Linked DNA regions of Xanthobacter dioxanivorans. The protein of the gene in region 2 interacts with the protein of the main gene of each other region in a pairwise test. Links are inferred from orthologs where the notes say so. Each region holds a gene or a part of one and is shown on either strand. Other genes may lie near its edges.

The links.
Region 1: the proteins of EZH22_RS19055 (region 2) and EZH22_RS08720 interact in binary tests that used the Escherichia coli proteins (3 or more experiments, as listed by UniProt). The link is inferred for Xanthobacter dioxanivorans from one-to-one orthologs.
Region 3: the proteins of EZH22_RS19055 (region 2) and EZH22_RS19945 interact in binary tests that used the Escherichia coli proteins (3 or more experiments, as listed by UniProt). The link is inferred for Xanthobacter dioxanivorans from one-to-one orthologs.

The regions. Positions count from the first base shown.
Region 1 is NZ_CP063362.1:1,839,291-1,849,736, forward strand. The notes cover bases 4,042-6,887. They hold EZH22_RS08720 (P-II family nitrogen regulator), read right to left. Parts: upstream 5,711-6,887; coding sequence 5,372-5,710; downstream 4,042-5,371. Other genes in these bases: EZH22_RS08715 (ammonium transporter), read right to left, coding at 4,042-5,342; EZH22_RS08725 (hypothetical protein), read left to right, coding at 5,697-5,948; tesB (acyl-CoA thioesterase II), read right to left, coding at 6,024-6,887. Also shown: lspA (signal peptidase II), read right to left, coding at 1-430; ileS (isoleucine--tRNA ligase), read right to left, coding at 438-3,440; more of EZH22_RS08715, read right to left, coding at 3,846-4,041; more of tesB, read right to left, coding at 6,888-6,896; EZH22_RS08735 (ubiquinone biosynthesis hydroxylase), read left to right, coding at 7,124-8,416; EZH22_RS08740 (Trm112 family protein), read right to left, coding at 8,501-8,713; EZH22_RS08745 (DMT family transporter), read left to right, coding at 8,988-9,893; EZH22_RS08750 (aspartate-semialdehyde dehydrogenase), read right to left, coding at 9,960-10,446. UniProt on the Escherichia coli protein: Involved in the regulation of nitrogen metabolism. Regulates the activity of its targets by protein-protein interaction in response to the nitrogen status of the cell.
Region 2 is NZ_CP063362.1:4,081,591-4,092,042, reverse strand. The notes cover bases 101-2,952. They hold EZH22_RS19055 (two-component system sensor histidine kinase NtrB), read right to left. Parts: upstream 2,162-2,952; coding sequence 1,040-2,161; downstream 101-1,039. Other genes in these bases: dusB (tRNA dihydrouridine synthase DusB), read right to left, coding at 2,194-2,952; ntrC (nitrogen regulation protein NR(I)), read right to left, coding at 101-1,032. Outside these bases: more of ntrC, read right to left, coding at 1-100; more of dusB, read right to left, coding at 2,953-3,231; EZH22_RS19045 (bifunctional 2-C-methyl-D-erythritol 4-phosphate cytidylyltransferase/2-C-methyl-D-erythritol 2,4-cyclodiphosphate synthase), read left to right, coding at 3,383-4,582; Holliday junction resolvase RuvX, read left to right, coding at 5,127-5,645; EZH22_RS19030 (AEC family transporter), read left to right, coding at 5,828-6,766; EZH22_RS19025 (hypothetical protein), read right to left, coding at 6,858-7,286; EZH22_RS19020 (aspartate carbamoyltransferase catalytic subunit), read left to right, coding at 7,558-8,505; EZH22_RS19015 (dihydroorotase), read left to right, coding at 8,498-9,814; glycerol-3-phosphate 1-O-acyltransferase PlsY, read left to right, coding at 9,854-10,452.
Region 3 is NZ_CP063362.1:4,280,871-4,284,435, forward strand. What follows is about bases 1-2,731. They hold EZH22_RS19945 (P-II family nitrogen regulator), read right to left. Parts: upstream 1,670-2,731; coding sequence 1,331-1,669; downstream 1-1,330. Other genes in these bases: glnA (type I glutamate--ammonia ligase), read right to left, coding at 1-1,281. Also shown: EZH22_RS19955 (EamA family transporter), read right to left, coding at 3,389-3,565. UniProt on the Escherichia coli protein: P-II indirectly controls the transcription of the glutamine synthetase gene (glnA). P-II prevents NR-II-catalyzed conversion of NR-I to NR-I-phosphate, the transcriptional activator of GlnA. When P-II is uridylylated to P-II-UMP, these events are reversed.

The DNA.
Region 1 (10,446 bases), 2.2 Mb from region 2 along the record:
CGCCCACAACGACCGCGACGTCAGCCACGTTGAACACGTACCAGCGGTAGCCGAATGCGTGCAGCGAGATGAAGTCGAACACCGCGCCGTAGACCACCCGGTCCACCGCATTGCCGATGGCGCCGCCGATGAGCATGCCGAGGGCGAGGGCTTCCAGACGCCCGCGGGCCCGGGTCAGCCACACCGAGAACAGCAGGGCGGCGACCACCTTGATGGCCACCAGCACCCAGCGCCCGGTCTCCCCCTGCGGAAACAGGCCATAGCTGATGCCGTAATTCCACAGGGCGACGAAATCCAGGAACGGCGTCACCGGGTGCAACTGGGCCGGCCAGCGCTCCGCCCAGGCGATGACCAGGCTCTTCGTGGCCTGGTCGGCCACCAGCACGAGGAGGGCGACGAGAAGCCCGAAGACGATGCGGCGGCGCTGCACGCTCACCTCACTCGGCCGCCGCGCAGGCGGCATGGAATTCCCGCAGCGCCGCCGCGTCGCGCGGCGTCACGTCGGGGAATTCGGGATCGGTGCCCACCTCGGGGGAGATCTTCCACGAGCGGGCGCACTTCCTGCCCTCGGCGCGGACGGACACCACCGCCACCCCCGGCACGTCGGGGAGGCGGAACGCGTCCTGCGGTCCCTCGCCGCGCACCAGGGTCGCGGCGCTGGTGATGGCGATCTCGGCGAGGTCGAGCCCGTCGAGGGCATCGGCGAGGGCGGCGTCGGTGACGTACACCTCGGGCGCCGCCTCCAGCGACGAGCCCATGCGCTTGGCCGCGCGCTCCACCTCCAGCGCGCCCAGCACCACGCGGCGGATCAGGCGCACCTTGCGCCACTGCTCGGCGAGGGCATCGTCGCGCCACGCGGCCGGCGTGTCGGGGAAGGGGAGGAGATGCACGGAGCCTTCCTCGTCCCCGGTGCGGGCAATCCAGGCCTCCTCGCAGGTGAAGGGCAGGATCGGCGCGAGCCAGGTGACGAGGCGGGCGAACACCTCGTCGAGCACGGTCAGGCAGGCCCGCCGGGTGAGCGAGGAGATGGGGTCGCAGTAGAGCGCGTCCTTCCGCACGTCGAAATAGAAGGCCGACAGCTCGGTGGTCATGAAGGACGACAGCGCCGCGTGCACCTTCTTGTAGTCGAAGGCGCGGTAGGCGGCGCGGATCTCAGCGTCCAGCTCCACCAGGCGGTGCAGGATGAAGCGCTCCAGCGCCGGCATCTGGGCGAAGGCGACCTTTTCCTGAGGCCGGTAATGGTGCAGCGAGCCGAGCAGCCAGCGGACGGTGTTGCGCAGCTTGCGGTAGGTGTCGGCCGTGGTCTTCAGGATTTCCGGGCCGATGCGCAGGTCGTCCGCATAGTCGGAGGCGCACACCCACAGGCGCAGGATGTCGGCGCCGGACTGCTTGATCACCTCCTGCGGCGCGGTGACGTTGCCCAGCGACTTGGACATCTTGCGCCCGTCCTCGTCGAGCACGAAGCCGTGGGTCAGGACCACGTCGTAGGGCGGGCGGCCGCGGGTGCCGCAGCTCTCCAGCAGGGAGGAATGGAACCAGCCGCGGTGCTGGTCCGAGCCTTCCAGATACATCACCTTGTCATTGCCCTCGGGCGGGCGCAGCGCCTTGAGGTCCGGGCGCACCTCCAGGGTGAAGGCGTGGGTGGAGCCACTGTCGAACCACACGTCCAGCACGTCGTCCACCTTGGCCCAGCCCTCGCCGGCACGGCTGCCGAGGAAGCGTTCGCGGGCGCCCTCCTTGAACCAGGCGTCGGCGCCTTCCGCCGCGAAGGCGTCGGCGATGCGGGCGTTGACCTCGGCATCCTTGAGGATCTCCACCGAGCCGTCGCCGACGTCCTTCACGAACACGGTGATGGGCACGCCCCAGGCGCGCTGGCGCGAGACCACCCAGTCGGGCCGGTTCTCGATCATGCCATTGATGCGGTTCTCGCCGGCGGCGGGCACCCACTCCACGGTCTTGATGCCGGCCAGCGCGCGGGCGCGCAGGGTGTCGGGGGCATTGCCGGGCAGCGCCGCCGGGCGCGTCGCCGCCTTGCCGTCCGCCGCGCGGATGTCCTGGTCCATGGCGATGAACCATTGCGGCGTGTTGCGGAAGATGACCGGCTTCTTGGAGCGCCAGGAGTGCGGGTACTGGTGCTTCACCCGGCCGCGGGCGAGCAGGTTGCCGGCCGCGATCAGGGCGTCGATGACGGCGGTGTTGGCATCGCCCTTCTCGCCCTTCTCGGTGATGACGCGCTTGCCCGCGAAGCCGGGCGCCTGGGACGTGTAGAACGAGTCCGCGTCCACCGTGTAGGGGATGGCGGGGTTGATGCCGCGCTCTTCCAGCCAGCGGCGATGCTGGGTCCAGATCTCGAAATCCTCGCGGCCGTGGCCCGGCGCGGTGTGGACGAAGCCGGTGCCGGCATCGTCGGTGACGTGGTCGCCGTCGAGGAGGGGGACCTTGAAGTCGTAGCCGAGGGCGGCGAGGGGGTGGGCGGTGACGAGGGCGCCGAGCACGTCCGCCGGGACGTCGCTGCGGCGCTCGAAGGCGGTCACGCGGGCCTGCTTGAACACGTCCTCGGCCAGCTTGTCGGCGAGGATCAGTTTGTCGCCGGCCTTGGCCCAATTGTCGGCGGGGGCGTCGGTCACCTCGTAGAGGCCGTAGGAGATCTTGGAGGCGAAGGAGATGGCGCGGTTGCCCGGCAGCGTCCAGGGCGTGGTGGTCCAGATGACGACGGAGGCGCCCCTCAGGTTGCCTTCGGAGGTCACCGGAAACTTCACCCAAACCGTGTCACTCGTAAAATCCTGGTACTCCACCTCGGCCTCGGCCAAGGCGGTCTTCTCCACCACGGACCACATGACCGGCTTCGAGCCACGGTACAAAAGCCCGTTCTCGGCGAACTTCATGATCTCGCGGGCGATCTGGGCTTCCGCCATGAAGGCCATGGTGGTGTAGGGGTGGTCCCAGTCGCCCTCCACGCCGAGGCGCTTGAACTCCTCGCGCTGGACGGCGAGCCAGTGCTCGGCATAGGCGCGGCATTCCTGGCGGAAGGCCACCATGGCGGCGGCGTCGGAGAAATCGGGCTTCTGCTTGCCCTTCTTGCGGTAGTTCTCCTCCTCGATCTTCCACTCGATGGGCAGGCCGTGGCAGTCCCAGCCGGGCACGTAGTTCGAGTCGTAGCCGAGCATCTGCTGGGAGCGCGTCACCACGTCCTTGAGGATCTTGTTGAGCGCATGGCCGATATGGATGTTGCCGTTGGCATAAGGCGGGCCGTCGTGCAGCACGAAGCGGGCGCGGCCGCGTCCGGCCTCGCGCAGGCGGCCGTAGAGATCGGTGCGCGCCCAGCGGGCCAGCAGTTCCGGCTCCTTCTGGGGCAGGCCGCCGCGCATGGGGAACGCCGTCTCGGGCAAAAACAGGGTCTTGGAATAGTCCGGGGCGCCGGACGGGGGCTTTTCGGTCATGGAACGCTCGGGGGATGAGGTCGGATCAGGCGGACGAACCCGGCGTCCCCCGCGCGCTCAGCCGCGCCGGCGGGGGGCCGGGCCGATAATTCGCGCCGCAAGGGGCGCTGCGTGGCGGGGCGCAAGCCCGCCGGAATGGGACGATCCGCACATGGATCCGGCTTCTAGCAGGCGGCCCCGGCCGCGAAAAGCCCACAGATCCGCGCAGCGCCCGGCCCCCGGCCCGTCCGCGCAAAAAGCCCCGCGCCGGCGCGCCCGCCGCCGGGCGCGCCAAAAAGGCCTCCGGCACTGCAAGGCGCCAGCCACCGGGCGCGCAAAAAAAGACCCCGGCACCGAGGTGCCGGGGCTTTCTTGGTTCCCCTCTTTTTTAAATCGCCGGGGCGGCAGCGCCGCCCCGGTAAAGGCTCACGAGTGGTAGGCGCGTTCGCCGTGCTCGTTGATGTCGAGGCCCTCGCGCTCCACGTCGGTCGTGGGACGCAGGCCCACCACCACCGAGATCACGAACAGGATCACCGCGGTGCCGATGCCGGACCAGGCCACGGTGATGAGCACGCCCTTGACCTGCGCGATCAGCTGGGTGGCCATGTCGTAGTCGGCGACCTTGCCGATGGTGTAGTCGAAGATGCCTGTGCCGCCGAGGGCCGGGTTCACCAGGATGCCGGTGGCGATGGCGCCGACGATGCCGCCGATGCCGTGCACGCCGAACACGTCGAGCGCGTCGTCATAGCCGAACGCGTTCTTCACGGCGGTGCAGAAGATGAAGCAGATCGGGGAGACGACCAGCCCCAGCACCAGCGAGCCCATGATGCCGGAGAAGCCCGACGGCGGCGTGACGGCCACGAGGCCGGCGACGATGCCCGAGGCCAGGCCCAGCATGGAGGGCTTGCCCTTCACCAGCCACTCCACGAACATCCAGGAGATGGCCGCGGCGCAGGTGGCGATGAACGTGTTCATCATGGCGAGGCCGGTCACCGCGTTCGACTCGAGGTTCGAGCCGGCGTTGAAGCCGAACCAGCCGACCCACAGCAGGGAGGCGCCGACCATGGTGAGGGTGAGCGAGTGGGGCGAGAGCGCCTCCTTGCCGTAGCCGAGCCGCTTGCCCACCATCAGGCAGGCCACCAGGCCGGCGATGCCGGCATTGATGTGCACCACGGTGCCGCCCGCGAAGTCGATGGCTCCGAGGGAGAAGATGTAGCCGGCATCGGCGAGGACGGCGTCGAGGGCGGTCTGCGCGGCGGTCTTGGCGGCGCCGTCAGCGGCGGCGGCAACCGCCTTGGCGGCCGCGTCGATGGCGTCAGGGCCGGCCCAGTACCAGACCATGTGGGCCACCGGGAAGTACACGAAGGTCACCCACAGCGGCACGAACAGGACCACGGCGGTGAACTTGGTGCGCTCCGCGAAGGCGCCGAAGATCAGGGCGGGGGTGATCATGGCGAAGGTCATCTGGAACGCGATGTAGACGAGTTCCGGAATTGCCACGCCAACCGAGAAGGTGGCCGCCAGGGAGTCGGTGGTCACGCCCGAGAGGAACGCCTTGGAGAAGCCGCCGATGAAGGGCGAGCCGCCGGTGAAGGCGAGGGAGTAGCCGTACAGCACCCAGATGAGGCCGACGATGCACACGCAGTAGCCGACCTGCATCAGCACCGAGAGCATGTTCTTGGCGCGTACCAGGCCGCCGTAGAACAGGAACAGGCCCGGCACCGACATCATCAGCACGAGCAGCGAGGACGTGAGCATCCAGGCCACGTCGCCCTTGTTCACGGTGGGCGCGGCCGCGGCCGCGGCGGCCGTGGTGCCGGCGTCGGCGGCGGGCGCGGCGGTCTGTGCCAAGGCTGGCAAGGCGAACGCCGTCGCCAGAAGAAGCGCGGGAATCCCCACGCGGGACCACGTCTTGGACGTCATGGAAGAAAGCTCCGTCGAATGAGGAAGGCTCAAAGCGCGTCGGCGTCGGTCTCGCCGGTGCGGATGCGCACGGCGTGGTCGATCGGGAAAACGAAGATCTTGCCGTCGCCGATCTGCCCGGTCTTCGCGGAAGCGGTGATCGCCTCCACCACCTTCGCGACCTGATCGGCGGCCACGGCCACCTCGATCTTGAGCTTCGGCAGGAAGCTCACGGCATATTCGGCACCGCGGTAGATCTCGGTGTGGCCCTTCTGCCGCCCGTATCCCTTCACCTCGGTCACGGTCAGACCGTGCACACCGATACCGGTGAGGGCGTCGCGCACCTCCTCCAGCTTGAATGGCTTGATGATGGCCATGACGATCTTCATGGATCGGTCCCTGTCCCCTGATGCCGCCGCCCCGGAACGGGTACGCGCGGTGTTTTTTCGCGGCGGCTTCGCCGAGCGGGCCGGGGAGATCCGCGCCGCGGCTGGCAAGCCTGCGGCATTGGAATCAATTACCGTGCCAAGAGATCAGGAGGTGGGAGTCCCGTGCATATTTTTACGCCACGGCGCGCGCGGGCCGGGCTTTGCCGCCCGATCGCCGCTTTTGCTGCCTAATTTTTAGCTTCTAAGCCTATTTATAACTCAGGTCTGTGCATGGCGGGGGTTGGGGATGGTGCGGAAGTAGGGATGCCCGCGATTATCGGGGCGTTACCGGTCGCATCAGCCCCTCCTGCGCCGCCGAGGCGACCAGAAGTCCGTCGCGGGTGAACAGCTCCCCGCGGCAGAAACCCCGCCCTGCGAACGCCGCGGGGCTCTCCTGCACGTAGAGCAGCCACTCGTCGGCGCGAAAGCGGCGGTGAAACCACAGCGCATGATCGAGGCTGGCCACCTGCAGGTCGGGGTCGAACACCGATTTCCCGTGCGGCAGCAACGCCGCCTGGAGCAGGGAAAGGTCTGAAGCATAGGCAAGGACCGCCTGATGCGTAGGCAGATCGTCCGGCAAGGGATCTCTGGCGCGCACCCACATGCTCGGCCGCGTCCCCGGGGCGCCGAGATACGCGGGGTCGAGGGTGGTGGGCTTCACCTCCAGCGGGCGCAGGGACATCCAGTCGGCCCGCGCGGCGCGCGGAAAGCGGGCGAGGAGGCGCTCGCGCCAGACTTCGTCGGAGGGCAGATCCTCCGGCAGGGGCACCTCGGGCATGGTGCCCTGGTGAAACAGGCCGCTCTCCTCGATCTGGAACGACACCGCCATGGTGAAGATGGCCTGGCCGTGCTGGATGGCGACCACCCGCCGGGTGGTGAAGGAGCGCCCGTCGCGGATGCGGTCCACGTCGTAGATGATGGGCACCCGCGGATCCCCGCCGAGCAGGAAGTAGCCGTGAAGCGAGTGGGCGATGCGATCCGCCTCCACCGTCCGCCGCGCCGCCACCAGCGCCTGGGCCACCACCTGCCCGCCGAACACGCGGCCGCCGTCCGGGGACGCGGTGCGACCGCGGAACAGGTTGATCTCCAGGGTTTCAAGGTCGAGGATGTCCAGAAGCGTACCCACGTTGGACGGTGATCCGGTCATGCGGCTCGGCTCGTTGGGCGCCGTCGCGCGGGGCGATCGGGCGAAAGGGATGGACAGCGAGGACGCCATGCCGGCGCCGTCCGCGTCAACCCCGAAAACGTCAGCCGCTTGCCGTATAGGGTGACGCGGGACCGCACCGCCTGGTGCGGAAAAGAGCACAGGCCGCGCCGGCCGGCGCCACACGACCACGGTGCCCGCGGCACCGGAGAAGTCCAAGGAGCAGAACAATGGCCTCCCTGAATGCGCCCCACCCGGAATTCGCACCGGGCGCCGCCGCCACGGCGGCGGCCGCGCGGGCGGATGTCGCCATCGTCGGCGGCGGCCTCGCCGGGCTCAGCCTCGCCCTCGCCCTGCGCCAGGGCCTCGGGCCGGACGCGGACATCGTGCTGTTCGATCCGGCCCTGGCGAAGCCGACCATCGAAGACGGGCGGGCCTCGGCCATCGCCGCCGGGGCGCGGCGGCTGCTGACCACCCTGGGCGCCTGGGAGCGGATCAGCCGGGAGGCGGAGCCGATCCGGTCCATGGTGGTCACCGACAGCCGCACCAAGGACGTGGCGCGGCCCACCTTCCTCACCTTCGACGGCGGACTGGAGGACGGTGCCCTGGAGCCGGGCGAGGCCTTCGCCTACATGGTGCCCAACGCCGCCCTGCAGCATGCCCTCGTCGATTGCGCGCGGGCGGCGGGCATCGACCTGCGCGCCGAGGCGGTGGATGCGTTTGCCGCCGACCGCAGCGGCGTGAGCCTTTCGAGCGCCTCGGGCGCGCCGCTGCGCGCGCAGCTCCTCGTCGCCTGCGACGGGGCCCGCTCGCGCATCCGCGCCATGGCCGGCATCGCCAACGTCTCGTGGGGCTACGGCCAGAGCGGCATCACCTTCACGGTGGAGCACGAGCGTCCGCACGAGGGCCGCGCCGAGGAGCACTTCCTGCCCGCCGGCCCCTTCGCCACCCTGCCTTTGCCCGGCAACCGCAGCTCCATCGTCTGGACCGAGCGCACGGCGGATGCCGAGCGGCTGGTGGCGCTGCCCCCGGTCCTGTTCCAGGAGGAGCTGGAGCAGCGCTTCGGCCACCGGCTGGGCTGGGTGAAGCCGGTGTCGAAGCCGCGCCCCTATCCCCTCGGCTTCGCCATGGCCCGCACCTTCATCGGCGAGCGCCTCGCCCTGGTGGGCGACGCGGCCCACCTGATCCACCCCATCGCCGGGCAGGGCCTCAACATGGGCCTGCGCGACGTGGCGGCGCTGGCCGAGGCGGTGACCGACGCGGCGCGGGTCGGGCTCGATTTCGCCGCCCCCTCGGTGCTGGAGCGCTACCAGCGCTGGCGGCGGTTCGACACCCTGGCCATGGGCGTGGCGACGGACGGGCTCAACCGCCTGTTTTCCAACCACTCCGACGCGCTCCGGGCGGTGCGCGACGTGGGGCTCGGCCTGGTGGACCGCCTGCCGCGCCTCAAGGGCCTGTTCATCCGCGACGCGGCGGGCCTCACCGGCGCGGTGCCCAAGCTGCTCCGCGGCGAGGCGCTCTAGGGCCGATCGACCTTCAGTGTCCGCGTTTTTCTTCGGCCGCGGTCGTGCCCGGGCTCGTCCCGGCCACCCGCGCGCCGCGGCGCCTCAGCGCGCGAGCTCGCTTTCATCGAGCTTGCGGGCCTCGTCGGCGAGCATGATCGGGATGCCGTCGCGGATGGGATAGGCGAGGCGGGCGGCGCGGGAGATCAGCTCCTGGTGCTCGCGGTCGTACTCCAGGGGCCCCTTGGTCAGCGGGCAGACCAGGATTTCGAGCAGCTTCGGGTCCACCTGGTGGCCGGGACGCTGGGATTGGATCATGGCGTGTCACCTTCGTCGCGCCGGAGATCGGCGTGGCCCGGGTCGGCGTCGCCCGCCGGGCCCTCGGGGGCGCACCATAGCCGCCGGCGCCGTCCCGTCCACGGCCTTTTCGCCGGAGGGAACGATCCATCAAGATCCTTTGCCTATTTATCAGCCGATTTCATTGTTCCGCAGGTTGCCGATTGCCTACAGCTGCACCCGGCCGGATCCGGCCCCATGCCGCGCCGCCCCCGGCGCGGCCGGATTCTCGGGCCGAACCTCCCGAAAGGCTTCCATGGACCGCCGCGCTTCCCTCGGGCTCGTCCTCGGCTTCGTCGGCGTCCTCATGTTCGGCGCCACTCTGCCGGTGACGCGCTTCGCCCTTGCCGACCTCGACCCCTGGGCCATCACCTTCGGCCGTGCCGCGGTGGCCGGCGTCGCCGCCCTGGCCCTGGTGCTGGCGTCGGGCCGGCCGTGGCCGTTCGCCGCGCGCGGCACGTTCAGGGACCTCGCCATCGGCAGCTCCTGCCTGGTGATCGTCTTCCCGCTTCTTATCGGCCTGGCGATGCAGACGGTGCCCGCCGCCCATGGCGGCGTCGTGGTCGGCCTGCTGCCCTTGCTCACGGCCCTTGCCGCGGTGCTGTTCGCCGGCGAGCGTCCCGGCGCGCCCCTGTTCGTGGCCAGTGCCACCGGGGCGGCCCTCGTCGCCGCCTTCGCCCTGCGCAATGGCGGCGACGGCGGCGTGCGCGCGGGCGACATGATGCTGTTCGCCGGTGTCGTCGCCGCCGCGGTGGGCTACGGGGTCAGCGGACGGCTGCTGCGGCAGATGGCCGGCTGGGAGGTCATCGCCTTCATGCTGATCCTCGCTCTGCCGGTGACGCTGCCGGTCGCCCTTGCCACCTATCCGTGGGGGAAGGCGGTATCGACCGCGGCCCTCGTGTCGGTGCTCTATCTCGGGCTGTTCAGCCAGTTCATCGGCTTCTTCTTCTGGAATGCGGGCATGGCCATGGGCGGCGTCGCCCGGGTCGGGCAGATGCAGCTGCTGCAGACCTTCGTGACCGTGGGCCTCGCCTGGCCCATCAATGGCGAGACGCCCGACGCCGAGACCCTGTTCTTCGCCCTGGGGGTGGTGCTGGTGGTGGCCGTCGCCCAGCGGGTGAGCGCCCGCAAGAGCCGGGGCACGGCCGTGCCGCCGGGTTGAGGCGCAAACGAAAACGGCCCTCGCGGGAGGGCCGTTTCCAGGCTGTCAGGGTGCGTGCGGGCCGGCTCAGGCGGCCTTGCTGCGGGCGGTGATGAGCTTGCGGTTCACCAGCACCTCGGCGATCTGCACCGCGTTCAGCGCCGCGCCCTTGCGCAGGTTGTCGGAGACGCACCAGAAGTTGATGGCGTTCTCCACCGTCGGGTCGTCGCGCAGGCGCGAGATGTAGGTGGCGTCCTCGCCGGCGGCCTCATGCGGCGTGGCGTAGCCGCCCGGCTCGCGGGTATCGATGACGAGGATGCCCGGCGCCTCGCGCAGGATCTTGCGCGCGTCCTCGGCCGAGAGCTCCCGTTCGAACTCCACGTTCACCGCCTCCGAATGGGAGATGAACACCGGCACGCGCACGCAGGTGGCCGTGAGCTTGATCTTCGGGTCGAGGATCTTCTTGGTCTCGACCACCATCTTCCACTCTTCCTTGGTCGAGCCGTCGTCGAGGAAGACGTCGATTTGGGGAATGAGGTTGAAGGCGATGCGCTTGGGAAACTTCTTCGGCTCC
Region 2 (10,452 bases):
TAACGCCGCCGAGTCGATCTGCTTGGCCGGCAGGCCCTCCCGCTCGGCCTGAAGGAAGAAGTGGCGCACCAGGTCCGGCACGTCTTCCGAGCGCTCGCGCAGGGGCGGCAGGCGCAGGGGCACCACGTTCAGGCGGAAGAACAGGTCCTCGCGGAACAGGCCCTGCTGGATCAGGGTGCGCAGGTCCTTGTTGGTGGCCGCAATGATGCGCACGTCGGTCTTGATGGGGGTGCGCCCGCCCACCGTCGTGTACTCGCCCTGCTGGAGCACGCGCAGGAGGCGGGTCTGCGCCTCCATGGGCATGTCGCCGATCTCGTCGAGGAAGAGCGTGCCGCCCTCCGCCTGCTCGAACCGGCCGGGATTGCGGGTGGTGGCGCCGGTGAACGAGCCCTTCTCGTGGCCGAACAGCTCCGATTCGATCAGGTCGCGCGGGATCGCCGCCATGTTGATGGCGACGAACGGCCCGGTGCGGCGCTTGCCGTAGTCGTGCAGCGCGCGGGCCACCAGCTCCTTGCCGGTGCCGCTCTCGCCCGCGATCATCACGGTGAGGTCGGTCTGCATGAGGCGGGCGAGGAGACGGTAGATCTCCTGCATGGCGGGCGAGCGGCCCACCAGCGGGATGTTGTCCTGCTCCTCGGGGGCGTGATGGCCGCTGTCCCCCTTCTTCGGCTCGGCCAGCGCCCGGCCGACGATGGAGATCAGCTCCTTCAGGTCGAAGGGCTTGGGCAGGTATTCATAGGCCCCGCGCTCGGAGGCGCGGATGGCGGTCATGAAGGTGTTCTGCGCGCTCATGACGATGACCGGCAGGTCCGGCCGCGCCTTCTTGATGCGCGGCAGGAGATCGAAGGCGTTCTCGTCGGGCATCACCACGTCGGTGATGACGAGGTCGCCGTCGCCCTGGCTCACCCAGCGCCAGAGCGTGGCGGCGTTGCCGCAGGACCGCACCTCGTAGCCGGCGCGCGAGAGCGCCTGGTTGAGCACGGTACGGATCGCGGCGTCGTCGTCGGCGACCAGGATGCTTCCGGTAGGCATCGACACCTCAGTTATCCTCTTGGGGGGCGCTCTTGCCGCGATACATGGGCAGGAGCACGCGGAAGGTTGTACGGCGGGGCTGGCTGTCGCATTCGACGATACCGCCGTGGTCGCCGATGATCTTCGCCACCAAAGCAAGACCGAGGCCACTTCCGGTGGGCTTGGTGGTCACGAACGGGTCGAACAGGTGGGGCAGAAGATCGTCCGGCACCCCCTTGCCGTTGTCGCGCACGCAGAATTCGAGCGGCAGGCTCACCCGCGTGGAGGCACCCGGCACCGTCAGGCGCACGCCCGGGCGAAACGCCGTGGTGAGCTGGATTTCCCCGTCCTGGTCGCTTTCGATGGCCTCGGCGGCGTTCTTCACCAGGTTCAGGAACACCTGGATCAGCTGGTCGCGGTTGGCGAGCACTGGCGGCAGCGAGGGGTCGTACTCCTCGACGAAGCGGATGTGCCGGGCAAAGCCCGAGGAGGCGAGCGTGCGCACGTGCTCCAGCACCGCGTGGATGTTCACCGGCTCACGCTCCACCGGCCGCTCGTCGGAGAACACTTCCATGCGGTCGACGAGCTTCACGATGCGGTCGGCCTCCTCGCAGATGAGGCGGGTGAGGGCGCGGTCCTCGTCGTCGGCGGACTGTTCGAGCAGCTGGGCCGCGCCGCGGATGCCGGAGAGCGGGTTCTTGATCTCGTGCGCCAGCATGGAGGCCAGCGCGCTCACCGAGCGGGCGGCGCCGCGATGGGTCAGCTGGCGGTCCATCTTGTCGGCGATGGTGCGCTCCTGAAGCATCACCACCACCTGGTCGGGATGCTCCGACACCGGCGCCACGTGGATGTCCACGACGCGCTCCCCGCCGTTGCGCGGCGTGCCGAGATCGACCCGATATTCGTTCACCGGCGCCCCTCGCGCCCGCACCTGCTCGATGAGGCCCAGCAACGGCGTGCCGAACGGCACGAAATCGCTCAGCGGGCGGCGCCGCAGCAGCGGCGCGCTCACCTCGAAGAAGGCTTCCGCGGCCACGTTCGCCTCCGCCACATGGCCGTTGCCGGCGATGGTGAAGACGGGATGGGGAACGGCGTCCAGGATGGCGCGCGTCATGCCGTGCTCCGGCTCACTCTTGCGCTTGTGATCCATCTTTCCCGTATCTTGCTTTCTGGCTTCGGCCTTCATGCCGCCGCCCTCCACATGAGTTCGTCATAGGCGGCGCAGATCCCGGCGCGCACGCCGCCGGGGTCGTCGAGCACGAGGAGGCGCTTGCGCCAGCGCGCCACGAACGCCCCGTGCGCCTCCCCCTCCCCGCCGGCCGCCGCATCGAGGGCCCAGCCCACGTGCTTGCGCGCCTGGCGCACGCCGAGGGCCGTGCCGTAAAGCGAAAGCCAGCCGTCATAAAGTTCCAGCAGCACGTCGCGCTGCTCGTCGAGGGGCGGATCCTCCGCCCCGCATTGCCCGGCCAGCGCCTGCGCCACCCGCCCCGGAAACCAGGGACGGCCCTGCGCGCCGCGTCCGATCATCACGCCGTCGGCGCCCGAGGCGGCGAGAATGGCCGCCCCGTCGGCGGCGGCGACGACATCGCCATTGGCCACGACGGGGATCGCGACCGCCGCCTTGACCGTGCGGATGGAGGGCCAATCCGCCCGGCCGGTATAGAAGTGGCAACGGGTTCGGCCATGCACCGTCACCATGGCGAGGCCGCTCTCCTGCGCCATGCGGGCCAGAGCGACGGCGGTGGGCTGGCTTTCATCCCAGCCGAGCCGCGTCTTCACCGTGACCGGCACCGAAACCGCCGCGCGCACCGCCTCGAAGATGGCCCAGGCCAACGGCAGGTCCCGCAACAGCGCGGCGCCGGCGGCGCCGGTGGTGACGCGCTTGGCCGGGCAGCCCATGTTGATGTCGATGAGGCCGGCTCCCGCCGCCTCGGCCATCCGCGCAGCCTCTCCCATCAGGCGCGGATCGTTGCCGGCGATCTGCACCGCATGAAACGGGACCCCTTCTCCCTGGGCACGCAGCGTCATCTCGGGGTGGCCCTCCAGAAGCGCCTCGCTCGCGACCATTTCTGATATGACGAGGCCCGCGCCGTAGCGGACAGCCATCCGCCTTACCGGCGCATCGGTGATTCCCGCCATGGGGGCGAGGATGACCGCATTGGGCAGGGCAACGGCGCCGACCCGCAACGCCGGAATGGAAAATGGGACAGTCTCTTGCACAGAAATTAGGCCAGCCGTGTTCTGCCTACATCTTAGACAATTGCACGAGCCACGCAAGGGCAGTCTGCGTGGAAGTGCGGCGCAACACGAAGACGTCACCCGCCGCCTTCCGACGCCCACACGCAACTGAAGCCTGTGCATGGGGCCGCCCATGACCGGCGAGGCCCCGCAAAATTGCGTCGCGATCGTCGTCGCGGCCGGTCGCGGCACCCGCGCCGGGGGCGCATTGCCCAAACAATATCAGCTGCTCGCAGGTGAGCCGGTGCTGCGCCGCACTTTGCAGCTTTTTGCGTCGCACCCCGACGTGACGGCTGTGCTTCCGGTCATCCATAGCGCCGATTCCGGCCTATTTGCGGAGACTGCGCGCGGTCTGCCCAAGATACTGGCACCCGTGTTCGGAGGCGCCACCCGCCAGGCGTCCGTCAGGGCGGGCCTTGCGGCGCTGACGGCGCATGGCGCGCCTGATGCCGTGCTCGTCCACGACGCAGCCCGTCCGCATGCCTCGCCCGCGCTCGTGGCCCGGGCGGTCGCCGCTGTGCGCATTGCGCCGGCGGCCATTCCGGTGCTGCCGGTCACCGACACGGTGAAGAGCCTGGATGCCGCCGGGCAGGTGACAGGCACCCTCGACCGCAGCATCCTGCGCACGGTCCAGACCCCGCAGGCCTTCCGTTTCGCCCCCCTCATGGCCGCCCATGTTGCAGCGGCGGCCGCCGGGGTCGAGGCGCTGACGGACGATGCGGCGGTGATGGAATGGGCGGGCCACCCCGTGGCCACCTTCGAGGGCGAGACGACCAACGTGAAGCTGACCACACCCGAGGACATGGAGCGTGCCGCCCGTGCCCCCTTCCAGGACCTCGCCGACGTGCGCACCGGCACCGGTTTCGACGTGCATGCCTTCGGCGCCGGGGACCACGTGATGCTGGGCGGCGTCGCCGTGCCGCACGCGTTCGGCCTCGTCGGCCATTCCGATGCGGACGTGGGGCTGCACGCTCTCACCGATGCGCTGCTCGGCGCCCTGTGCGACGGGGACATCGGCGCCCATTTCCCGCCCTCCGACCCGCAATGGAAGGGGGCCTCGTCCGACCGCTTCCTTGCCCATGCGGTGGAGAAGGTGGCGGCACGGGGCGGGCGGATCGCCCATCTGGACCTGACCCTCATCTGCGAGGCGCCGAAGGTGGGGCCGCACCGCGAGGCCATCCGCGCCGAGATCGCGCGAATCACCGGCGTGCCGGCCTCGCGCATCTCGGTGAAGGCGACCACCACCGAGAAGCTCGGCTTCACCGGCCGGCGCGAGGGCATCGCGGCGATGGCCAGCGCCACCATCCGCCTGCCATGGGAGGAGGACGCGTGATCGACGCGGAGACCTACGCACGCGCCGTCGGCGTGCTCGACGCCTTCCGCGCCCGCGGCTGGACGCTGGCAACGGCGGAATCCTGCACCGGCGGCCTCGTCGCCGGCGCTCTCACCGCCGTGCCCGGCTCTTCCGACGTGGTGGACCGGGGCTTCGTGACCTATTCCAACGCCGCCAAGATGGCCATGCTCGGCGTACCCGAGGCAACGCTCGCCGCCCATGGCGCGGTCAGCGAGGAGACCGCCCGCGCCATGGCCGGGGGGCACGCGCCGCCGCCGGGGTGGATGTGGCGGTGTCCATCACCGGCGTCGCCGGGCCCGGCGGCGGGTCGGTGGCGAAGCCGGTGGGCTTGGTGCACTTCGCCTGCGCCCGGCGCGACGGCAGCGTGGAACACCGGGAAAGGCGCTTCGGCGGCCTCAGCCGCGACGAGATCCGCCATCGCTCGGTCCTGGAGGCCCTGGACCTGCTCGCCCGCGCCGCAGTCTGAGCCCCACGCGGGGAGGCCCGCCATGGCCCGCCCCGCCCCGCGTGCTAGCCATGGGCGATGACGGATGCCGCCTCCCCCGCCCCCATCGGCCCGCTCGCCGAGATCGCCGCGCGGCTTCCGCTCCGCGGCTCCCTCATCGGGCTCGATCTCGGCACCAAGACCATCGGGGTAGCGACCTGCGATCCCGACCGCCGCATCGCCACCACCGTGGAAACGGTCAAGCGCAGCAAGTTCACCGCCGATGCCGAGCGCCTCATCGCCCTCGCCGACGAGCGGCGCGCCGTGGGCTTCGTGCTGGGCCTGCCCCTCAACATGGACGGCTCGGAAGGCCCCCGCGCCCAGGCGAGCCGGGCCTTTGCCCGCAATTTCGCCCGCCTCGCCGGCCGGCCCATCGCCTTCTGGGACGAGCGGCTCTCCACCGCCGCCGTCGAGCGCGGCCTCATCGCCGCCGACATGAGCCGCGCCCGCCGCGCCGCCGTGGTGGACCAGCACGCCGCCCTCTTCATCCTGGAAGGCGCGCTCGACTTCCTCGCCGGCCGCGCCGCGAACACAGCCGGAACCGAGGCGGAGGACTGATTCGGTCCCCTCCCGTGCCCGGCCTGTTCTCCCGGCCCGTCGCCGGCATCCCAAATTGAGACGCCGGCTTTCCTTAATATTCCACGCGCTCTAAAGGGATGTTGCCGTGTGCGACGCAAAGCGCCGGCCGGGAGGATAAATTGCCTGCCGCCGAACGGCGGGGGTTGTATCTGCGTGCGTCCATGTCCGTGATCTTCACCGCGCTTGCGCCGGTCTTCCTCATCATCGCCCTCGGCGCCACGCTGCGGCGGATCCTGCTTACGGATCCCGCGCACTGGGCGGCGCTGGAGAAGCTCACCTATTTCGTGCTGTTCCCGTCCCTGCTCATCGTCTCGGCGGTGAAGGCGGACCTCAGCCAGGTGAACGTGCTTGCCGTGGGCGGAGCCCTCATCGGCAGCGTGGTGATCCTTTCCGGCCTCATCCTCCTCGTCCACCGCCCGCTGATCGCGGCGCTGGCGGCGGACGGGCCGGGCTTCACCTCCCTGTTCCAGGGCGCGGTGCGGTGGAACACCTATATCGTTCTGGCGGTGGCGGGCGGCCTGTTCCACGCCGAGGGCATCACCATCGCCGCGCTTGCGCTGGTGGCCATGATCCCGGTGGTGAACATCATCGCCGTGCTGGTGCTGGCGAGCTTCGCGGGCCGCCATCCGCCGACATTCGGCTATGTGATCGGCCAGTTGGGCCGCAACCCCTACATCTGGTCCTGCGCCCTGGGCGCGGCGCTCAACGCCACTCATTTTCCGGTGCCCGCCGTGATCGTCGAGTTCGGCGACATCCTCGGCCGCGCCTCCCTCGCCCTCGGGCTGCTGGTGGTGGGTGGCGGGCTGGTGTTGGACCGGCTGACCAAGCCTCGTCCCATCGTGTTCGCCAGCCTGGCGCTGAAGCTGCTGGTGAAGCCGGCCATCGCCCTGGTCCTGTCGCTGCTCCTCGGCCTCACCGGCACCGAGCTGGTGGTGGTGGCGATCACGGCGGCGGTGCCCTCGGCACCCAACGGCTATGTCCTTGCCCGGCAGATGGGCGGGGATGCGCCGCTGCTGGCGGAGATCCTCACGCTCCAGATCATCGCGGCGGCCATCACCCTGCCGGTCGTGGTGGCGGTCGCCAAAATGCTGGCCGGGTAGGAGGCGATCGCCAAAGGTCCGGCTGGACGGAAGGGCCAACGAAAAGGGCGGCCCGAAGGCCGCCCGTTCGTATCCGCGCTCGCCGGCCGCCTCAGCAGGGCGACCAGTAGCCTCCGCCGTAGGGCCCGGTCTGCACCCAGCAGCTGCGGGGGCGCGGCGCGGGCTGCACATAGACCACCGGCGGGGGTTCCGGCTCGTAATAGACAACGGGCGGCGGTGGCGGCGCGCTGCCGGCGGCGCCGGCAATGGCGGCGGCGCCGAGGATGCCGAGCCCGATCGCCGCGCCCACGGCCGCGCCGTTGTTGCGCCCGCAATTCCAGCAGCCACCGCCGTACCAGCGGCCGCGATACCAGTAGCCCACCTCGGTGGGCGCGGCGGCGTGCGCCGGGGCAAGCGCGGTGGCGCCCGATCCGATGGCCGCGGCCGAAGCCGGCGCCGCCACGCCCGATGCGGCGGCAGCCGCCAGCGTCAGCGCCAGAACCTGCGCCCGCAGGGGCTTCGCCCGGAGGAGAGAAGTCATTTCAGCAACTCCCAAAACGTCGCGGGCCCAGGGCCCTTGAAGACGGTGACCGGACGGCAATTGGCTTCCGGTCCGGCATGAGCTTCGTAGAGACTGAGTGCCAAAGTGTGGCGCAGGGCCGGCGGTTCCGGGGAAGAATGTTCACGAATGATGAACGACTTCTGAACGCCGGCGCGGCGGGGGCGGCGGGGCGATGCCCGCACAAAGCCGGGCACGGGAAAGCAGCTTCCCTTGCCCCTCGCCCCGCCTGCCGCTATGCCTGCCGCCTGCCATGCATGCTGCACCCGCCTTCACCCTCTCCGGCCGAGACCTCCTCGGCATCGAAGGCCTCTCCGCCGGTGAAATCCTGGGGCTGCTCGACCTCGCCGAGGAGTTCGTCGAACTCAACCGGCAGATCGAGAAGAAGCGCACCACCCTGCGCGGACGCACCCAGATCAACCTGTTCTTCGAGGCCTCCACCCGCACCCAGTCCTCCTTCGAGATCGCCGGAAAGCGCCTCGGGGCGGACGTGATGAACATGTCCGTCGCCTCCTCCTCGGTGAAGAAGGGGGAAACGCTGATCGACACCGCCATCACGCTCAACGCCATGCACCCGGACATCCTGGTGGTGCGCCACCACGCCTCCGGCGCGGTGGCGCTGCTGGCGCGCAAGGTCGACTGCTGCGTGGTGAACGCCGGCGACGGCGCCCACGAGCATCCCACCCAGGCTTTGCTGGACGCCCTCACCATCCGCCGCAACAAGGGGCGCATCCAGGGCCTCACGGTGGCCATCTGCGGCGACGTGCTGCATTCGCGCGTCGCCCGCTCCAACATCCTGCTGCTCAACGCCCTGGGCGCGAAGGTGCGGGTGGTTGCCCCCTCCACCCTCCTGCCCGCCGGCGTCGAAAGCCTCGGCGTCGAGGTGTTCCGCACCATGGAGGCGGGGCTCGAGGGGGCCGACATCGTGATGATGCTGCGCCTGCAGCGCGAGCGGATGGCCGGCTCCTTCATTCCCTCGGTGAAGGAGTACTTCCACTATTTCGGCCTCGACGAGGCCAAGCTGCGACTTGCCGCCCCCGACGCGCTGGTGATGCATCCCGGCCCGATGAATCGCGGCGTGGAGATCGATTCGAGCGTGGCGGACGGCGCGCAATCCCTGATCCGCGAGCAGGTGGAGATGGGCGTCGCGGTGCGCATGGCCGTGCTCGATACCCTCGCCCGGAAGCTTCCCAATGCGTGACGGCCGCCTTCCCCACCAGAACCCGCGCCCGTTGCTTTTGGCCAATGCGCGGGTGATCGACCCGTCCCGCGGCTCAGACTTCCACGGCGACGTCTACCTCGCCGACGGCGTGATCAAGGATGCCGGCTTCGGCATCGCCGCCGCCGGCGTTCCCGAGGGCGCAGAGGTGGTGGACTGCAAGGGCGCCGTGGTGGCGCCCGGCCTCGTCGACATGCGCGCCTTCGTCGGCGAGCCCGGCGCCGAGCACCGTGAGACGCTGGCTTCCGCCAGCCATGCGGCGGCGGCGGGCGGCGTCACCACCATCATCTGTCAGCCGACCACCGACCCGGTGGTGGACGACCCGGCCATCGTCGACTTCATCCTGCGCCGCGCGCGGGACACGGCGGTGGTGCGCGTGCACCCCATGGCGGCCATCACCAAGGGCCTGAAGGGCGAGGAGATGACCGAGATCGGCCTGTTGCAGGCCGCCGGCGCCGTCGCCTTCACCGATGGCTACCGCTCCGTCGCGAGCGCGCAGGTGCTGCGCCGGGCGCTGACCTATGCCCGCGATTTCGACGCCCTCCTGGTGCACCACACCGAGGACGCGACCATGTCGCAGGGGGCCATGAACGAGGGCGCCTTCGCCGCGCGCCTCGGCCTTTCCGGCAATCCCAAGGCCGCCGAGACCATCGTTCTGGAACGCGACGTTCGGCTCGTGGCGAGCGCGCGCGGACGCTACCACGCGGCGGCGCTGACTTGCTCCGAATCGCTGGAGGTACTGGCGCGGGCCAAGGCGGCGGGCCTGCCGGTAACGGCCTCCGCCACCATCAACCACCTGTCCTTCAACGAGCTCGATATCGGTGCCTACCGCACCTATTTCCGGCTCGCCCCGCCGCTGCGGGCGGAGGAGGACCGTCAGGCCCTGATCCGGGCGGTGGCCTCCGGCGTCATCGACGTGGTGGTCTCCGACCATCTGCCGCAGGACGTGGAGGGCAAGCGCCTGCCCTTCTCCGAGGCCGAGCCCGGCGCCATCGGGCTCGAAACCCTGCTGTCCGCGGCGCTCCGGCTCGTCCATTCCGACCAGGTGGACCTCGTGAACCTGCTCGCCGCCCTCTCCACCCGGCCGGCGCAGATCCTCGGCCTCGATGCGGGAACGCTGCGCCCCGGCGCGCCGGCGGACGTGGTCGTGTTCGATCCCGGCCTGCCCTACGTGCTCGATCCGGCGCAGCTGAAGTCCCGTTGCCGCAACACCCCGTTCGACGAGGCACGGCTCGACGGCCGGGTGCTGCGGACCATCGTTGCCGGCCAAACCATCTACGAATACGTTTGATGCGCCCGCCCCGCTCGCGCTTCCGCCGCTGAGGTCGCAATGCCCGATGCCCCATCGTCCGTGCTCGTGCTGCTGCTGGCGCTGGCGTTCGGCTACCTGCTCGGCTCGATCCCGTTCGGCCTGCTGCTGACCCGGACGGCGGGCACGAAGGACATCCGCTCCATCGGCTCCGGCAACATCGGCGCCACCAACGTGCTGCGCACCGGCCGCAAGGACCTTGCCGCCGCGACGCTGCTGCTGGATGCGCTGAAGGGGACCCTCGCGGTGCTCGCGGCCGGGTATTTCTACGGGGAGAACGCCGCCTTCGCGGCGGGGCTCGGCGCCTTCCTCGGCCATATCGCTCCGGTGTGGCTTGGCTTTCGCGGCGGCAAGGGGGTGGCCACCTTCCTCGGCATCGCACTGGGCCTGTTCTGGCCGGCCGCCCTCGCCTTCGCCGTGGTGTGGCTGGCCGCCGCCTACTTCACCCGCTACTCGTCCCTGTCCGCGCTGATGGCCTCGGTGGCGACGGTGGTCGCCGCGAAGGTCTTCGGCACCGACGCCCTGGCGCTGCTGCTGGCGACCCTCGCCATCCTCTTGTGGATCAAGCATCACGCCAACATCCGCCGCCTCCTCGATGGGACCGAGGGCAAGATCGGCGC
Region 3 (3,565 bases), 190 kb from region 2 along the record:
GTCGTGGTCCGCCTCGAGGGAGGCGAGGGCCTCGCGCAGCGAGCCGCACACGGTGGGGATCTGCTTCAGCTCGGCCGGCGGCAGGTCGTACAGGTCCTTGTCCATGGCGGAGCCGGGGTCGATCCGGTTCAGGATGCCGTCCATGCCGGCCATGAACAGGGCCGCGAAGGCGAGGTAGGGGTTCGCGCCCGGATCGGGGAAGCGGACCTCGACGCGCTTGGCCTTCGGATTGTTGGTGTACGGAATGCGGCAGGAGGCCGAGCGGTTGCGCGCCGAATAGGCGAGCAACACCGGGGCCTCATAGCCCGGGACCAGGCGCTTGTAGGAGTTGGTCAGCGGGTTGGTGAAGGCGTTCAGCGACTTGGCATGCTTGATGATGCCGCCGATGTACCACAGGCAGTATTCGCTGAGGTCCGCATACTTGTCACCGGCGAACAGGGGCTTGCCTTCCTTCCAGATGGACTGGTGGACATGCATGCCCGAGCCGTTGTCGCCGAACACCGGCTTCGGCATGAAGGTCGCCGTCTTGCCGTAGATGTTGGCCACCTGGTGGATGCAGTACTTGTAGACCTGAAGGTGGTCGGCCATGGTCACCAGCGGGCCGAACTTGAGGCCGAGCTCGTGCTGGGCGGAAGCCACCTCGTGGTGGTGCTTCTCGACCTTGGCGCCCATCTTCGCCATGGCGGCGAGCATCTCCGAGCGCATGTCCTGCGCCGAGTCGATGGGGGGCACGGGGAAGTAGCCGCCCTTGGTCTTCACCCGGTGGCCGAGGTTGCCGCCCTCATACTCGGTGTCGCCATTGGTCGGCAGCTCGATGGAGTCGAGCTTGAAGCCGGTGTTGTACGGGTCCGCCTTGAAGCGGACGTCGTCGAAGATGAAGAACTCGGCCTCGGGACCGAAATACACGGCGTCGCCGATGCCGGTGGACTTGGCGTAGGCCTCGGCCTTCTTCGCGATGGAGCGCGGGTCGCGGCCGTAGGGCTGGCCGGTGGTCGGCTCCAGCACGTCGCAGACGATCGAGAGGGTGGTCTCGGAGAAGAAGGGATCGATGCAGGTCGTCGCCGGATCCGGCATCAGCAGCATGTCGGACTCGTTGATCGCCTTCCAGCCGGCGATGGACGACCCGTCGAAGGCGGTCCCCTCGGTCAGGAACTCGTCATCGACCATGCTGATGTCAAAGGTAACATGCTGCCACTTGCCGCGCGGATCGGTGAAGCGCAGATCGACGTACTTCACGTCCTCGGCCTTGATGGTGTCGAGGACGTCCTTGGCCGTCTTGATTGTCATGGGTTGTACCTTTCTGCTGGCCTGCAGGTTTTTATTGGACGCGTCAGATCGCGTCGAGGCCGGATTCGCCGGTGCGGATGCGGATCGCCTCCTCGATTGAGGATACGAAGATCTTTCCGTCGCCGATACGCCCGGTCTGGGCGGCCCGGCGAATGGCTTCGACGGCCCTGTCTACCATATCGTCGGAGAGGACCACCTCAATCTTCACCTTGGGCAGGAAGTCCACCACATATTCCGCGCCGCGGTAGAGCTCGGTATGGCCCTTCTGCCGGCCGAAGCCCTTCGCCTCGGTGACGGTAATGCCTTGCAGACCCACGTCCTGGAGGGCTTCCTTCACCTCGTCGAGCTTGAAGGGCTTAATGATTGCCTCGATCTTCTTCATCCGCTCCATCTCCCGGGCCGGGCCACCGCCGCATGGTCAAGCCGGCACCATTAAAGCAGGATATGTGCCATGAACCGGCCCATGTGCCCATGCCGGGCGCCGCCGAGGAGCAGCGCTGCTTATGATTATGAAATAGGCTGAGTGACAATATTTTAGGCGAGTGCGCACGGGGCGACGTGCACTTTGTGGGCATCAACTGAACATATTGGGGGCAGGGGGTCTGTTCGTGCACGCACTTCTCGATCCACAGGAAATGGCCCGGGCCGACCGCTACGCCGTCGAGATGGGCATTCCATCCTTTACGCTGATGGAGCGCGCCGGTACCGCCGTCGCCGATGCGGTGGCGCGCTTTCCACTCTCCACGCGCGTGGTGGTGCTCTGCGGGCCGGGGAACAATGGCGGCGACGGCTTCGTCGCGGCGCGCGTGCTGACCCAGCGCGGCTTCAGGGTGCGCGTGGCGCTGCTGGGCACGGTGGCGCAGCTCGCCGGCGATGCCCGGCGCGCCGCGGAGCGCTGGCGCGGCCCGGTGGAGGAGCCGGCGGTCCTCGACCTCACCGATGCGGGCGTCATTGTGGATGCCCTCTACGGCGCCGGCCTGACGCGCGATCTCGACGGCGCGGCGAAGGCGCTGGTGCAGCGCATGGCGACCTCGGGGCGGCCGGTTGTCGCGGTGGACCTCCCGTCGGGGCTCGACGGGGCGACGGGCAAGGTGCGGGGAGCCGCGGCGCCGGCGAAGGAGACGGTCACCTTCTTCCGCCGCAAGCCCGGCCACCTGCTGGAACCCGGGCGCAGCCTGTGCGGCCGGGTGCGGGTCGCCGATATCGGCATTCCCGACGAGGCTCTGGCGGTCATCCGCCCGGCGACCTTCGTGAACATGCCGGATCTGTGGCGGGATGCCTTTCCGCTGCCGGCGGCCATGGGCCACAAATATGACCGTGGCCATGCGGTGGTGGTGAGCGGCGGCCCGTGGACCTGCGGCGCCGCCCGGCTCGCCGCCCGCGGGGCGCTGCGCGCCGGGGCGGGGCTGGTCACGGTCGCCTGCCCGCCCGATGCGCTGGCGCTGCATGCCGCCTCCTATGCGGCGCTGATGCCGCGCCCCGTCGAGGATGCGCCAGCCCTGGCCGGCCTTCTGTCCGATCGCAGGCTCGGCACGGTGGTGCTCGGCCCCGGCCTCGGCTCCGGCGCGGCGACGCGGGAGAAGATCGAGATCGCCGCCCCGGCCGCCGGCTGGTGCTCGATGCCGACGCCCTCACCAGCTATGCCGGCGTGCCCTGGGCGCTCGCCGCCATCGCCGCGCGCACCGACGGTTTGATCGTCACGCCCCATGAGGGCGAGTTCGCCCGCATGTTCCGTGGCGATCCGCAGGTGCTGGAAGCTCCGTCCAAGCTCGCGCGCACGCGCGCGGCCGCCGTCCGGCTCGGCGCGGTGGTGGTGCTCAAGGGGCCGGACACGGTGGTGGCCGCCCCAGACGGACGGGCCGCCATCGCCGAGAATGCGCCGGCCTGGCTCGCCACCGCCGGTGCCGGCGACGTGCTGGCGGGGATCGCCACCGGCCTGCTGGCGCAGGGCATGCCCACCTTCGACGCCGCCTGCGCGGCGGTGTGGTTGCACGGGCAGGCGGCGCGCAGCGCCGGGCCCGGCCTCGTGGCCGACGACCTGCCGGAGGCGCTGCGCGCGGTCTATGCCGAGCTGTACGATAGGCTCGGCGCCTGATGTGGATCAGCCCACCGCCACCAGCACCGCCCCGGCCGCGATGAGGGCAACGCCGAGCGCCGCCGCCGCCGACAGGCGCTCGCCCAGGAAGACGACGCCGAAAATCGCCACCAGCACCACGCTGAGCTTGTCCACCGGCGCCACGCGGGCGGCGTCGCCTGCCTTCAGGGCGCGGAAGTAGCA